Linked DNA regions of Collimonas fungivorans. The protein of the gene in region 1 binds, or shares a complex with, the protein of each later gene. Links are inferred from orthologs where the notes say so. Each region holds a gene or a part of one and is shown on either strand. Other genes may lie near its edges. The genes, in order: smc and CFter6_RS19750.

The links.
Region 2: the proteins of smc (region 1) and CFter6_RS19750 are in contact, whole or in part, in a crystal structure (PDB 3ZGX), measured with the Bacillus subtilis proteins. The link is inferred for Collimonas fungivorans from one-to-one orthologs.

The regions. Positions count from the first base shown.
Region 1 is NZ_CP013232.1:1,733,859-1,741,798, reverse strand. Bases 1,315-5,350 are described here. They hold smc (chromosome segregation protein SMC), read right to left. Parts: upstream 5,046-5,350; coding sequence 1,515-5,045; downstream 1,315-1,514. Other genes in these bases: CFter6_RS07465 (PDDEXK nuclease domain-containing protein), read right to left, coding at 5,307-5,350. Also shown: NAD-dependent DNA ligase LigA, read right to left, coding at 1-39; CFter6_RS07475 (cell division protein ZipA C-terminal FtsZ-binding domain-containing protein), read right to left, coding at 42-1,154; more of CFter6_RS07465, read right to left, coding at 5,351-6,350; dapC (succinyldiaminopimelate transaminase), read left to right, coding at 6,671-7,873. UniProt on the Bacillus subtilis protein: Required for chromosome condensation and partitioning.
Region 2 is NZ_CP013232.1:4,506,104-4,512,996, reverse strand. The notes cover bases 3,684-6,672. They hold CFter6_RS19750 (segregation and condensation protein A), read right to left. Parts: upstream 5,616-6,672; coding sequence 4,752-5,615; downstream 3,684-4,751. Other genes in these bases: CFter6_RS19735 (GNAT family N-acetyltransferase), read right to left, coding at 6,519-6,672; bamE (outer membrane protein assembly factor BamE domain-containing protein), read left to right, coding at 6,003-6,509; CFter6_RS19745 (DUF3460 family protein), read right to left, coding at 5,654-5,863; panC (pantoate--beta-alanine ligase), read right to left, coding at 3,747-4,586; CFter6_RS19760 (cobalamin-binding protein), read right to left, coding at 3,684-3,732. Outside these bases: CFter6_RS19775 (TonB-dependent receptor plug domain-containing protein), read left to right, coding at 1-984; CFter6_RS19770 (FecCD family ABC transporter permease), read left to right, coding at 1,025-2,011; CFter6_RS19765 (ABC transporter ATP-binding protein), read left to right, coding at 2,008-2,811; more of CFter6_RS19760, read right to left, coding at 2,818-3,683; more of CFter6_RS19735, read right to left, coding at 6,673-6,893. UniProt on the Bacillus subtilis protein: Participates in chromosomal partition during cell division. May act via the formation of a condensin-like complex containing Smc and ScpB that pull DNA away from mid-cell into both cell halves.

The DNA.
Region 1 (7,940 bases):
ATTTCCCGGGCCGCCTGCTTGTGATGATAATGAGGACATGATTAACTGAATAGACGCAAAGCCCGAATCGAGCCGGCTGGAATTTCAGCGGCATCCATTTCACGGTAAAAGGCATCGACCTGGCCAGCGATCTCGGCCAGCTGTACATCAGCCAGGGGCTGGTTGCTGTCGTCGACCAGCACACCGCCGAGGCGTGCCGCCAATGAACGTGCGCAAGCCACCATCGCGCCGTAACCGTCACGGTCAGGCGCCACCCGCGGCACGTCGAGCAGCAAGGTCAGGCGGCTGGTGGTTTCGGCGACCGCACTGGCATTGGTGGACAAAGAGAACAGCAGGCCGCCCTCGCCGTCCGACATCACCATGCGGCCTTCCGGCCGCACATCGAAACCCTGGCGGGTCAGCGCCGCCAGCAAGGTGCTGATGGCCCATGGCGCGCCATTGGACTGGATATTCACGCCCAGCTGGGCATCGTGTTCGATCACGAACTGATGCAAGGAGCGCGCGGTATGCATCACTTCCGACATGTCCGGCAGATCCGGTTCGGCGCCCAGGTCGTCGGCGATCTGGCGCAAGCGGCTGACCAGTTCCGAATACTCGATTTCGTTGAGCGGATTGGTGCGGTTGGCGAGCTGCACTCCGGCCAGCAGGGTGCTGTAAATGCCGCCGTGCGCCACCGGCTCCCATTCGCCGTTGGCGTCTTCGCCGATGAAATGGATAGGCTTGTTGCCGACGTGGCGCAAGCTTTGCAGCGCCGGCAACGCCTTGTCGCCGCGCACCGGGGCTTCCAGCACCAGCGGAATGGCGCAATCGATCAGTTCGTCCACCGGCAGATCCTTGCGCACCGCCTGCGCCGGCGCAGGATTGCCGAGCTGCGGCTCTATTGCCTGCTGCTCGGCGCTCTGCTCCAGATCGTCACGCGGCAGCGCATCGGCATCCAGCTCGCTTTCGAACAGCTTAGGTTCGTGACGGGGCGGCGCTTCGCCGCTGTCTTTGCCCGGAGCTTTGCCGGGAGTCATCAGGACATCGTCGTGCGATCCGGAAAACGCCCGCTCGACACTCTTCTTGGCTTTGTATTCCTGCCATTTGTTATAGGAAATGACGCCGACAAGAAACGCGCCTCCGATGATAAACAGGCTTGCTTGTAGATCTGTCATTCTGTTGATGCCTTAATAGCCGGCGCTGCCGTGCAAACGGTCAACGGGCTGTGAATTCGCGATTGAAATCGTGGACTGGTCATTGATTGAATCCGAGGAAAAAACACTTCTAAAATAGTTGTCAGTGACCGCGTATATGTTTATTTCTTATTTAAAACCCAAAGCACTCCCCAAGCAAAGCCATTTCTTTTTATAAAAACAATACAAGTATTACTGTATATGTCGCCAACGTAAAAATATTGAGACAATTTCTTACAATATATTGCATTACGACCAGAAAATCAGCTTAGTGGGGTCTAAAAAAGTTGTCAAGCTGGCCAAGCATGGCATCCGGGCCAGCCAGGGCTGCCTGTTTTACCCTTAAGCAGCGACGGCGTCGCTGGCGAAACTGCGTGCCGCTTCCATATCGACCGCCACGATCCGCGACACCCCCTGCTCCTGCATCGTCACCCCGATCAGCTGCTGCGCCATTTCCATCGCAATCTTGTTATGCGAAATGAACAGGAACTGGGTATTGGCCGACATCCGCTTCACCATATTGCAGAAACGCTCGGTATTGGCGTCGTCCAGCGGCGCATCCACTTCGTCCAGCAGGCAGAACGGCGCCGGATTCAGCTGGAACATCGAAAATACCAGGGCGGTCGCCGTGAGCGCCTTTTCACCGCCTGACAGCAAGTGGATCGTTGCATTCTTCTTGCCCGGCGGCTGCGCCATGACTTGCACGCCGGAATCGAGGATTTCGTCGCCGGTCATGATCAGCTTGGCCTGGCCGCCGCCGAACAGGATCGGGAACAGCTCGGCAAAGTGGTGGTTGACCTTGTCGAAGGTATCTTGCAGCAGGTCGCGGGTTTCCTTGTCGATCTTGTGGATTGCATCTTGCAGCGTATTGATCGCTTCGGTCAGGTCAGCATTTTGCGCATCCAGGAAATTCTTGCGCTCGGACGCCTGCGCCAGCTCATCCAGCGCCGCCAGGTTGACCGCGCCCAGGCCGGCGATGGCATTGGTCAGGCGCGTAACTTCACCCTGCAGGTACGATGGCCGCATTTCCGTTGTCAGCTTCTCGCTCAGGGCGGCTTCGTCAGCCTGCGCTTCGAGCAGCTGCTGCACGTATTGTTCCTGGTTGAGGCGCGCGGCCTGCTCTTTCAGCTGCAATTCCATGATGCGGTCACGCTGCGGCTGCAGGCTGCGCTCGGCTTGCAAGCGTGTTTCTTCATGCTGGCGCAAGTTCTGCGATACCTGGTCCAGCTCGTGGCGGGTATCGGCCAGCGCACGCTCTTGTTCGCTGCGCTTGTCCAGCAAGTCTTGCAGGCCGGCTTGCGCCGCCTGGTCGTCCAGGCTTTCCAGCTCCAGATGGCCCTGCTGCATGTTGGCGAACAGCTGTGCCGCCTGCTCCAGCGCGGTCGCGATGCTGCGCTTGAGTTCTTCGATCTTGTTGCGATGGGATTTTTCGGCAAATTCCGCTTCTTGCGCAGCGCGTTCCATTTCGCGCAAACGCTGGCGCGCATCGTTGAGCTGCTGTTCCTTGCCCAGGAAATCGGTTTGTCCGTCTTCGTGCTTTTCCTGCAGCTCAGCCAGTTCCATGTCGAGCTGTTCGAACTTGGCTTCCGATTCCATCTTGACCTGCTGCTGCTCGCTTTCCTGCGCGGCGATTTCGGCCAGGTCGGCAGCAATCTGCGAGCTGCGCTGGTTGAAGCGCTCCTGCAACTCGGACAATTTCATGACATCGATCTGCAAGCCATGCACCGCCTGGGTCAGGCCGGTATGGCGCAGGCGCATTTCCTGCAGGCGCTGGGTCGCTTGCGACAGCGCTGCTTCGGCGCGCACCGAACGCGACCGTGCTTCGTCGGCCAGCATCTGCTGCGCGCGCAACTGCTTGGTGATGTTTTCGATTTCCTGCTGGCGCGCCAGCATGCCGTCCTGCTCCGAATCGGAAGCATAAAAACGTACGCCGGTCCTGCTGATCACGTGGCCCTGGCGGGTGACGAAACTGGCGCCCAGCGGCAGTTTGTTGCGCTCGGCAAAAGCTGTCACGGTATCGTCGGCGACGTAGAAATTGTGCAGCCAGTCTTGCATCAAGACCCGCAGCCCCGGATCGTTCAGCTGCAACAGGCTGAGGAAAGGCTTGAGGCCGGCAGGTGTTTCAATATTGTCGGCCGGCGCCACGCCGTTCGGCGAGAACAGGGCCAGCTTGGCCGGCGGCGCATCGTTGAAGAAGGCCTTGGCCCAGTCCAGGTTTGACATTTCCAATGCCGAAGTACGCTCGCGCAGCACCGACTCCAGCGCGGTTTCCCAGCCGCCGTCGATATGCAGTTTTTGCCACAGGCGCGGCAGCCCAGCCAGCTCGTGCTTTTGCAGCCAGGGTTGCACCTTGCCTTCGGTCTGTACGCTTTCCTGCAATTGCTTGAGCGCCGTCAGGCGCGCTTCCAGCTGCGCGTTGTTGGCGCTTTCAGTATTGACCTGCTGTTGCGCATTGCGCCGTTCTTCTTCCAGGCGCGGCTGCTGTTCCTGTACTTCTTCCAGCTGCATGCCGACTTCTTCCAGCCCGGCCTGCTTCTCTTCCAGCTGCATGCGCAGGTTGGTCAGGTGGGCGTTGTCCGGCAGGTTCAAGCCGTTCTTTTCCTGCGCCAGGCGTTCGCGCCGGCTGGCAAGGCCGTTCAAGATATTCGAGGCGTTGCGCTGATGGGTGGATTCGAGTTCGATCTGCTGCTGGATCTGCATGATCTTGCCGCGCGACTCGGTACTCTTCAGCTGCGCCTCGCGCCAGCTCTGCTCCAGCGCCGGCAACTGGTCGTTGTGCTGCTGCGAGACCACCTGCGATTGCTCGACCCGCGCCGCCAGTTCTTCCAGGTGCATCTCGGCCTCGACCAGGTCGTCCTGGAACTGGCTGCCCTGGCGTTGCCACTGGTCGCGCTGCGCGGTCAGCGAATTGAGCTGCGATTGCAGGCGATTGCGCGACTCGATAACAAACTTGATCTGCGCTTCCAGGCTGCCGATTTCCGAATTGGTCTGGTATAGGTGGCCTTGTGCCTGGTGCATGCGGTCGCCGGCTGCGTAATGCGCCTGGCGCATGTGCTCCAGCTCGGTTTCCACATGGCGCAGCTTGGCGGTCTGTTCTTCCAGTTCGAGCTGCGCTTTTTCAATATCGCGGAAATGCTTTTCCTGCTCGGTCTTGGCTTCGTTCTTGCGCAGCAGCCACAGCAGTTTCTGCTTTTCTTCCTGGTCGCCTTGCAGTTCATGGAATTTCTGGGCGACCGCGGCCTGCGACTGCAGCTTTTCCAGGTTGGCGTTGAGCTCGCGCAGGATGTCTTCGACCCGCACCAGGTTTTCACGGGTGTCGTTCAGGCGGTTCTCGGTTTCGCGGCGGCGTTCCTTGTACTTGGAAACGCCGGCGGCCTCTTCCAGGAAAATCCGCAATTCTTCCGGGCGCGCTTCGATGATGCGCGAGATCATGCCCTGGCCGATGATGGCGTAAGCGCGTGGGCCGAGGCCGGTGCCCAGGAAAATGTCCTGGATATCGCGCCGGCGCACCGCCTGATTGTTGATGTAATAAGTGGAGGTGCCGTCGCGCGTCAAGGTGCGCTTGACGGCGATCTCGGCATACTGGCTCCACTGCCCGGCGGCTTTGCCGAGACCGTTGTCGAACACCAGTTCGACCGATGAGCGGCCAGCCGGCTTGCGGTGCGAGGAACCGTTGAAAATGACGTCCTGCATCGATTCGCCGCGCAGCTCGGAAGCCTTGGATTCGCCCAAGACCCAGCGCACCGCATCGATGATATTCGACTTGCCGCAGCCGTTAGGTCCGACCACGCCGACCAGCTGGCCCGGGACCTGAAAATTGGTGGGATCGACGAAAGACTTGAATCCTGATAATTTAATGGAGGTTAGACGCACGTTATCGACTGTTCTTATCAAAGTCGGCGAAAAAGCAGCCGCCATACTTCACACTATAAAAACGAGGAAAAACCTCGCAGGAGGTCGACATCATAACATTCTGCCCTGCCATATATGCGATATGGATGGCGATGACAAGCGTGAAATGTGATTGTTACCTTACTGTTAATCACGTAGGAGGAAGGCCATTTCCTGATAGGGAAACGAATTGCGCCGGTTCGCCGTTGCCGGCATGGACGGCGTTTTCACGACTGACGCCGGTCAGGTATGCTTCTCCAGGCTCTCCAGCCGTTGACGCGCCTGTTCTACCGAAAGGTTAAGGCGTGCCTGCAGAACTTCGCGCGGGGGCAACACGGTCACATATTCGGCCACATGGATTTCGCTCTTGTTCAACTCCAGCAATTCGATCTGCTCTTGCTTCTTGCCGGTGCACAGGATGATGCCCAGCGGCGGATTTTCGTCCGGTTCCTGTTCGAATTTCGACAGGTAGCGCAAATAGAGCTCCATTTGCCCTTTATACTCGGCCTTGAAATCGCCCAACTTCAGTTCGACGGCAATCAAGCGCTTGAGCTTGCGGTTGTAGAACAGCAAATCGATGTAAAAATCATCCTGATCTATCTGCAGGCGTTTCTGCCTTTCCACAAATGTAAATCCCGCTCCCAGCTCCAGCAGGAACTGCTCCATCTCGCGCAAGATGGCGTCTTCCAGGTCTTTTTCCAGATAACGATCCTGCAGCCCGAGAAAATCCAGCAAGTAAGGGTCTTTCAGTAAAAAGGCCGGCAATACCTGCCCTGTCTGCCGTAGTTGGGCCACTTCATGCGCAATGATTTTGTTAGGCTGTTTCGACAGCGTGCTGCGTTCAAACAGCATGGCATTCATGCGCTCCTGCAACTGCCGCGAGGACCAATGTTCGAGCCGGCACAGTTCGATGTAAAAACTGCGCTTCAGCTCGTCATCGATATAGATCAGTGTCTTGATATGGGTCCAGCTCAAATCTCTCCGCAGTGCGGTGACAATGTCTTCGTCGGGCATTGTCTCTGCGAAGCGGAGACAATGGCGCAGCTGCTTTTCGCTCCAGCCGCGACCGTAGGAAGCGGTCAATTGAGCAGCCAGGTTCCGCAGAATCTGGTGACCATATGCAGCCCGTTTCCCGCCCAGCACTTCAGCATGGATACGCCGCCCTACCTGCCAATACAACGAGCTCAGTTCAGCGTTGATGGTCTGCACCGCGCGCCGGCGGGCGGCGTCAATCAGCTGCCGGATATCGGCAATCAGTGCGGCATCGCTAAGTGCAGGGGAAATCATGGCAAGTCTGGCTGATAGGTGACGCACCTGGCTTCCGGCAGACTTCGGCTGTCGGACAAGCGCGGGGTGCTGGCAAAAGCATGGCAAAGCGGCGAAAACCCAGTCTATCGAATTTTATTTATTGCATGGGAAACAACGCAGAAAAATAAGACCAGTGCTTATATTTCAAGTTGTCAGTGATGACCAGGCTAAATTTGCCTCCGCCCGAGGAGAAGTCAGCCATTTCTGACGATCGGAGCCAGAGTTCTGTATATAATGCAAACAGCGTAATCATTGCGATTCCCCCATTTCACCTTTGTTATCCATCCGTTACTAAACACGTGAATCCATTACTAGACCGGCTGCAGCCGTATCCGTTTGAAAAACTGCGCGCCTTGTTCGCCGACGTCACGCCCAATCCTGCGTACAAGCCAATCAGCCTGGGAATAGGCGAACCCAAGCACCCGACTCCGAAATTCATCCAGCAAGCCCTGGCCGACAACCTGAACGGCCTCGCGAGCTATCCCAGCACCATAGGCGCGGAACCCTTGCGGGCAGCGATTGCCGGCTGGCTGGAGCGCCGCTACGGGCTGCCGCCGCTGGATCCTGCAACCCAGATCCTGCCCGTCAATGGCTCGCGCGAGGCGCTGTTTGCGCTGGCGCAGACGGTGGTCGATCCGGCCCAGCAAGATGCGTTGGTGATGTGCCCCAATCCGTTTTACCAAATTTATGAGGGTGCGGCCTATCTGGCCGGCGCCGAGCCGTATTTCGTCAATTCCGACCCGAGCCGCAACTTCGCTCCGGATTACCGCAGCGTGCCGGACGATGTCTGGCCGCGCGTCAAGCTGCTGTACCTGTGCTCGCCCGGCAATCCGACCGGCGCCGTGCTGTCGCTGGAGGACTGGAAAGAACTGTTTGCGTTGTCGGACCGCCACGGTTTCGTGATCGCCGCCGACGAGTGCTATTCCGAGATCTACTTCAAGCCGGAAGCGCCGCTGGGCGGGCTGCAGGCGGCCCACATGCTGGGCCGTGAGGGTTATCCGCGCCTGATCGCCTTTTCCAGCCTGTCGAAACGTTCCAACGTGCCGGGCATGCGCTCCGGCTTCGTCGCCGGCGACGCCGCCATACTGAAGAAATTCCTGCTGTATCGTACTTATCACGGCGGCGCCATGAGCCCGCCGGTGCAAGCGGCTTCGGTCGCCGCCTGGAACGACGAAACCCACGTCGTCGAAAACCGCGCCAAATACATGGCTAAATTTCAACAAGTCACCCCGGTGCTGCAAACCGTGCTGGATGTGGCGCTGCCCGACGCCGGCTTTTACCTGTGGGCCAAAGTGGACAAGCTGGCAGCAATCTCCGATACCGACTTCGCCAAGCGGCTGTATGCCGAATATAATGTAACGGTATTGCCCGGCAGCTATCTGGCGCGCGACGCCCATGGCAGCAATCCGGGCCGGCAACGCATCCGCATGGCGCTGGTAGCCGAAGTCGAGGAATGCCTGGAAGCGGCGCAACGCATTACAGCGTTTTGCCGTGGCCTCTAGCCTGCGACTTTGAGCGGCAGCAGCCTGATCCTACGTATTGCACCATGACGATGTGCTACCAAGCGTC
Region 2 (6,893 bases), 2.8 Mb from region 1 along the record:
ACCCTGTCGCAAAACATCAACCGCGACAATCTCGACGGCCAGGGCGCATTCGGCGACAGCAGCAACGCCTACAAGAGCACCCAGAACCTGCTGCAATGGGCCAACGAACTGCGCTTGTCGCCGCTGTGGACCGCCACTGCCGGCGTCGACGCCGGCCGCGAAAAGGCCGACGTCAGCTCGAACAGCAGCTACGGCAATTCCAGCAACAGTTTTTCGCGCTCGACCTCCAGCGTATATGCCGGCGTGCTCGGCAAGATCGGCCCGCACCAGTTGCAGCTGAACCTGCGCCATGACGATGTCGGCGGTTCCGGTTCCGACAACACCGGCTACCTGGGTTACGGTTTCGCCCTGACCGACAGCATCAAGCTGATCGCCAATGCATCGACTGCATTCAATGCGCCGACCCCGGTGCAGCTGTACCAGCCGATTTACGGCAACCCCGACCTCAAGGCCGAACGTTCGAAGTCGTATGAACTGGGCGTGCAATACGCCGCCGGCGACACCTTGCTGCGGGCGACGCTGTTCGATACCCGCACCCGCGACCAGTTCGGCTACGATCCGCTGACGTCGCAAACGATCAATATCGCCCGCGCCAAGAACCAGGGGCTGGAACTGAGCGCCAGCACCGTGCTGGCTGCAATCGACTGGCGCGCCAGCCTGACCTTGCAGAATCCTAAGGACGAGAGCAGCAACCAGATCCTGGCGCGCCGCGCCAAGACCCTCGGTTCCCTGGGCGCGGCGAAGAGCTTCGGCGCCTGGCGTCTCGGCGCCGACGTGCAATACACCGACAGCCGCACCGATATTCCCGGCAATCCGCGGCTGGGAACATATTGGCTGAGCAACGCCAATGCGCGCTACCAGCTGAACAAGCAGGTATCCCTGTTCGGCCGTATCGACAACCTGTTCAACCGCGACTACCAGACCGCTTATGGCTATAACCAGCCCTCACGTGGACTGTTTGTTGGTGTAAATTGGCAGCAGTAAGCAAATAACCGGCCGACCAACCAGCGAATCGTTCACGCCATTGACCAGCATTACCACCTTACGCCGCGCCCTCGCCATCCTCTGCTGCCTGGCATTCTTCGCAGCATTGGCGCTGGCGCTCGCGGTTTCTTGCGGCAGCAGTGGCTGCGGGCTGGCGGGTGACCAAGTTTACTTGTCCCTGCGCCTGCCGCGTGCGCTGACTGCGTTTGTGGTGGGTGGTTTGCTGGCCCTGGCCGGGGCGTTGATGCAGGTGTTGTTGCGAAATCCTCTGGCCGATCCCTATGTACTGGGTTTGTCCGGCGGCTCGGCGGCCGGCGCCTTGTCGGCCTTGCTGGTGGCCAGCCATTTAGGGTTCATGGGCGATGCTGCCGCTGCATTAGGCGCAGCGGTCGGGGCCGGGCTGGCGGTACTTTTATTGTTCGGCCTGGCGCGCCAGGCCTTGCGTCGTCTGCCCGATGTCGGCCAGCACAGCGGCCACCGCTTGATACTGACCGGAGTGATGATCGCCGCCGGCTTCGGTGCCATCGTGACGCTGGTGCTGACGCTGGCGCCTGACGGCGAGCTGCGCGGCATGCTGTTCTGGCTGATGGGCGACCTGGAAGATGGCCGCCTGTTGCTGCCGGCGGCAGTGCTGCTGTTGTCGATTCTGATCTGGAGTATTTTTAACGCGCGCCAGCTAAACCTGTTGGCACGCGGCGAAGGTTTTGCGCAGTTGCTCGGAGTACCGGTATTGCGCCTGCGCTTGCTGACCTTGTGCGCGGCTTCGCTGGCGACCGCGGCTGCAGTCACCGTGGCTGGCACGATCGGTTTTATCGGCCTGGTGGTGCCGCATGCGATACGGCTGCTGGTCGGCAACGACCAGCGCATATTGCTGCCTGCCAGCGTGCTGACGGGCGGCGCGGCGCTGGCGCTGGCCGACCTGGTGGCGCGTACCGCGGTGGCGCCTACCCAGTTGCCGGTGGGAGTAATCACGGCGCTGGTCGGAGTGCCGGTGTTCCTGTGGCTGCTGGCCAGGAGCCGTTCATGAACGCGGCCCCATTGCTGAGCGCCGAACAGCTAAGTGTAAGCGTCGGTCATAAAACCTTGTGCAGCGGATTGGACTGGCAAGTCGCGCCGGGCCAGTTCTGGTGCGTGCTGGGCCGCAACGGCATCGGTAAGACCACTTTATTGCATACCTTGGCCGGCTTGCGGCGGCCGGCCGCCGGCCGGATACTGATCGAAGGCCGCGACATACAAACTATTTCAGCGCAGCAACTGGCACGCCTGCGCGGCTTGCTGGCGCAGCAGCAGGCCGATGCGTTTTCCAGCAGCGTGCTGGCGGCGGTTGTGGCCGGGCGCCATCCCTACCAGTTCGGTTTCGGCTGGGACATCGAGGACGACCGCGCGCTGGCGATGCAAGTGCTGGAACAGGTCAGGATGGCGGCTTTCAGCACACACGATGTGATGCGACTGTCAGGCGGCGAGCGGCAGCGGGTAGGGCTGGCGACCTTGCTGGCGCAAGACCCGCTATTGTTCATGCTGGACGAGCCGACCGCACACCAGGACGCCGCCGCGCAGATCGTGGTGATGGCGCTGCTGCACAAGGTAGCAAATGAGATAGCAAATGCGCTGCCGCCGCAAAAAGCGGTGATCGCAGCCTGTCACGACATCAACCTGGTGGCGCGCTACGCCAGCCATGTGCTGCTGCTGGGCGACGGCCAGGTGTGGCAGGGCACTGCCGGCAGCGTGCTGCAGCCGGAAATCCTGCAGGCGGCATTCGGCTGTTCGTTCGAAGTGGTGGAAAACGGTTCGCGGCGCTTGTTCATGCCGGTCGCCAGCGTAACTTAAAATAAGTCAGCGGCGCCGGCTGCGCGCCAGGTCCAGCTTCTGGCACAGTTCGGCGGCGCCATCCAGTATGCGCGGCCCGGGGCGGCTCATCCAGTTCGGCGTCAGGGTAAACAGGTTATTGGCGGCGACTGCCGTCAGTTTGGGGAAGCGCCGCCAGCTTGCGCTGGGCGAACTGCCACCGTCGGCGGCGAAGATCACTTCCGGATCGGCTTGCAGCACGGCTTCGGTGCTGACGGTAGGCGCCAGCTGCGGCAGTTTGCCGAACACGTTTTCACCGCCGCACAAGGCGATCACGCTCGACACCATGTGGCTATCGTTGAGCGTCATCAATGGTTTTTTCCAGATCTGGTAAAACACTCGCACCGGCGGCCGCTGGCGGTAAGTCGCGTCGAGCTGCGCCAGGCGCGCCTTGAAGGCGGCAGCCGCCGCAGCGCCGCTGTCTTCGGTGCCGGCCAGTTGCGACAGCCTCAGCAGCGACGAAGCAATGGCTTCCAGCTGGCGTGGTTCGCTTTCGAATACAGGAATGCCGATGGCGCGCAGCCTGGCGATCTGGCTGGCGGAATTGCCGCTGCTCCAGGCCACCACCAGGTCCGGCTTGAGGGCGACGATCCGTTCGATATCGAGCGCGCTGCTGCTGCCCATCGAGGCTATCTGCCTGGCTGCAGGAGGATAGTCGCTATAGTCGCTGACGCCGACCACATAAGCGCCGGCGCCGGCTGCAAACAGCAGTTCGGTGGCATGCGGGGCCAGGCTGACGATGCGATGCGCAGGGTGCCGCAGCACGACTGCATGTTGCGTATCGTCGTGCACGGTGACGGCCTGGGCCGACGCTGCCGAGGCTGGCGACAGCGCGATTGCCGCCGCTGCCATCATTACCGCAGGCCAGTCGCGCAGTGGATTGTTGCGGTCGGGCCGCTGCACGCTCAGGTCCAGACTCAGATTTCGAGATTGTCGATCAGGCGCGTGCCGCCCAGCTTGGCGGCGGCCAGCACCACCAGTTTTTCGCCTTGCGCCAGGTCGCCGGCGGCCGGCGCCTGCAGGTCGCAGCGCTTGCGGATCGAAATGTAGTCCGGCAGCCAGCCGCGGCCGCGCAGCTGCGCCATCGCCTGCCGTTCCAGTTCGAAGATGTCGAGGTGGCCGGCGCGTACTTCGTCGGCGACCTGGTTGAGGGTCTTGAACAGCACCGGCGCTTCTGCCCGTTCATCCGTGGACAGGTACATATTGCGCGACGATAGCGCCAGGCCGTCGTCTGCGCGCCAGGTTTCGGCGGCGATGATTTCAGTCGGCAAGGCGAATTGCTTGGCCATGTTGCGCACTATCATCAGCTGCTGGTAATCCTTCTTGCCGAATACCGCAACGCGCGGCTGGACGCAGGAAAACAGTTTCAGCACGACTGTCGTGACGCCGGTAAAGAAGCCGGGACGGAATTCGCCTTCCAGCGTATTGCCCAGGTCGTCAGGCGGCCGCACGCGGAATTCCTGCGGCTCCGGATACAAATCCTTCTCGGTCGGCGCGAACAGCACGTAGACGCCTTCTTTTTCCAGTTTCTCGACGTCGGCCGCGAAGGTGCGCGGATATTTGTCGAAATCCTCGTTGGGGCCGAACTGCAGGCGGTTGACGAAGATCGAGGCGACGATAGGATCGCCGTGTTTTTTCGCCAGCCGCATCAGCGACAGGTGGCCTTCATGCAGGTTGCCCATGGTCGGCACGAAGGCGGTGCGCAGTTGGCCGCGCAGTTGGTCGCGTAGCTCTTCAATCGAGGAAATGATTTTCATAAAATATTATATTTGCGGAATAGAATTTAAGAGCCGCCGCAGCGTGGAAAATTGTTTGGTTTTCAATCGTAGGGTGGGCAGGTTTTTCTGCCCACGCGTTGCGCTGAGATAAGCAACACTGGTAGGTCCGAGTTACGCGTGGGCACAGGTGCCCACCCTACAAAATCAAGCCGGCGCATAAGTCGGCGAATAGGCCAGCCGTACGTAAATAGGCGCGAACGGTTCCGCCTGGGTGATTTCAATCAGGGTTTCCTTGGCCAGTTCCAGCATGGCGATGAAATTCACCACCAGCACCGGCACCCCGCGCGACGGATCGAACAGTTCGGCGAACTCGACAAAACGCGCCGATTGCAGCCGCCGCAGGATCCCGGTCATGTGCTCGCGCACCGACAGTTCTTCGCGGCTGATGGTGTGGTGGGCGGTCAGCTTGGCGCGCTTGATGACGTCGGCCCAGGCGGCCTGCAGGTCGTCCAGGTTGACGTCCGGCCAGCGCGTGACGGTATTTTGCTCGATATAGATCTGGGTGCGGACATAGTCGCGCCCGAGCTGCGGCAGGGCGTCGATCTCGCGCGCGGCCAGCTTCATCTGCTCGTATTCCAGCAGGCGCCGCACCAGCTCGGCGCGAGGATCTTCGGCTTCTTCGTTGTCGGTCTTGCGCACCGGCAGCAGCATGCGCGATTTGATCTCGATCAGCATGGCCGCCATCAGCAGGTACTCGGCCGCCAGTTCGAGGTTGGTGATGCGGATCTGGTCGACGTACTCCAGATATTGCAAGGTGACTTGCGCCATCGGGATGTCGAGGATGTTGAAATTCTGTTTGCGGATCAGGTACAGCAGCAGGTCGAGCGGACCTTCGAATGCTTCCAGGAAGACTTCCAGCGCATCCGGCGGAATGTAGAGATCGGTCGGCATGCGGAACAGCGGCTCGCCGTAGAGGCGCGCAAAAGCCACGCCGTCGATCACGTTCGGTGTCGAATCGGGTTGGCCCTCCAGCGTCAGTTCAGCGGCATCCGACAAATTCTGGCTCATCTGGTCTTTACCTGATCCGGGAGGAATTTAGTGGTTGCTTAGTGATTGTTCTGATACACGTAGGGTTGTTGATCGACGCGCGATTCCTTGGAGCGCAACTGGCTGTCCAGGTCGATCGGAGTTTTGTCCCACAGCAGGGCGCGGCCAGCCAGCTGCTGTTCTTCCAGCTTGGGGTTCTTTTGCTTGAGTTCTTCGACGAACTTGGTGATGTCGGACTGGTAACCGTTAATCTGTTTGGAGAATGTCATGGTTGCTTTGATAATTCGGTGGGAGTAGCCGCTATTTTATGCTATTTCCCGGCCGCCGCAGCGGTTTGTCGTCGGCAGTAATATCCATGTGGCAATTGATGAGCGATATACTTGAGCGGTAACGAATGAAGGAGTCAGCATGAAACTATGGGTACGCAGCGTTTTGGCAGTCATTCTGCCGTTCATGATCGCGGCTTGTGATCAGAATGGCAATTTCATACAGGAGGCCGGATTGGAAAAACTGAGCCGCGGAGTATCCACCGAAGCCGACGTGCGCAATGCCATGGGCCAGCCGGATACCGTCTGGGAGGCCGAAAGCGGTGAACGTTCGCTGGAATATCCGAAAGGACCGTCCGGCGCGCGCACCTGGATTTTCTATATCGGCAAGGATGGCAAGCTGAGCGATTACAAGCAAGTCCTGACCGAAGAGAACTTCGCCAGGATCAAGGTCGGCATGAACAAGGAAGAAGTGCGCCGGATGCTGGGCCGGCCGCGCACCGTGGTGCAATTTACACGAAAGAACGAGGAAGTGTGGGACTGGCGTTACACCCAGGCCGACGCCAGCCAGGCTTTCTTCAACGTCCACATGGATATCACCAGCGGGCTGGTGACCGGCACTTCAGTGTCGCAGGTCTACGGACACTGATACGGAGAGCTAGCGCTTCAGCCAGCGCCGCATCACGATAGGCGGCTCTTCCAGCGGATTGGCGCGGGTGTATTCGAGTTCCGGCGCCAGTTCGAATTCGAATACTGCATACAGGTCGACGACCCGGGTCTGGTCGGAACGCACCGCCAGCCGCAGTTCGTTGATGTCGGCGCCGCGGGCGCGGTGGATCAGTGCTTCCATCAGGTGCTGCGATAAACCCAGGCCGCGATAGGTGTGCAGCACGCCCATGCGCAGGATTTCCCAGACATCGGTTTCGGTATCGGTGGGCAGCCAGCGTGCCGATCCGACCGGTTTTTCATCCAGTTGCAGGACAAAGCCGCCGCCGAGCTGCAGGTCGTGCAGCACTCGTTCGGTACTTTCGCG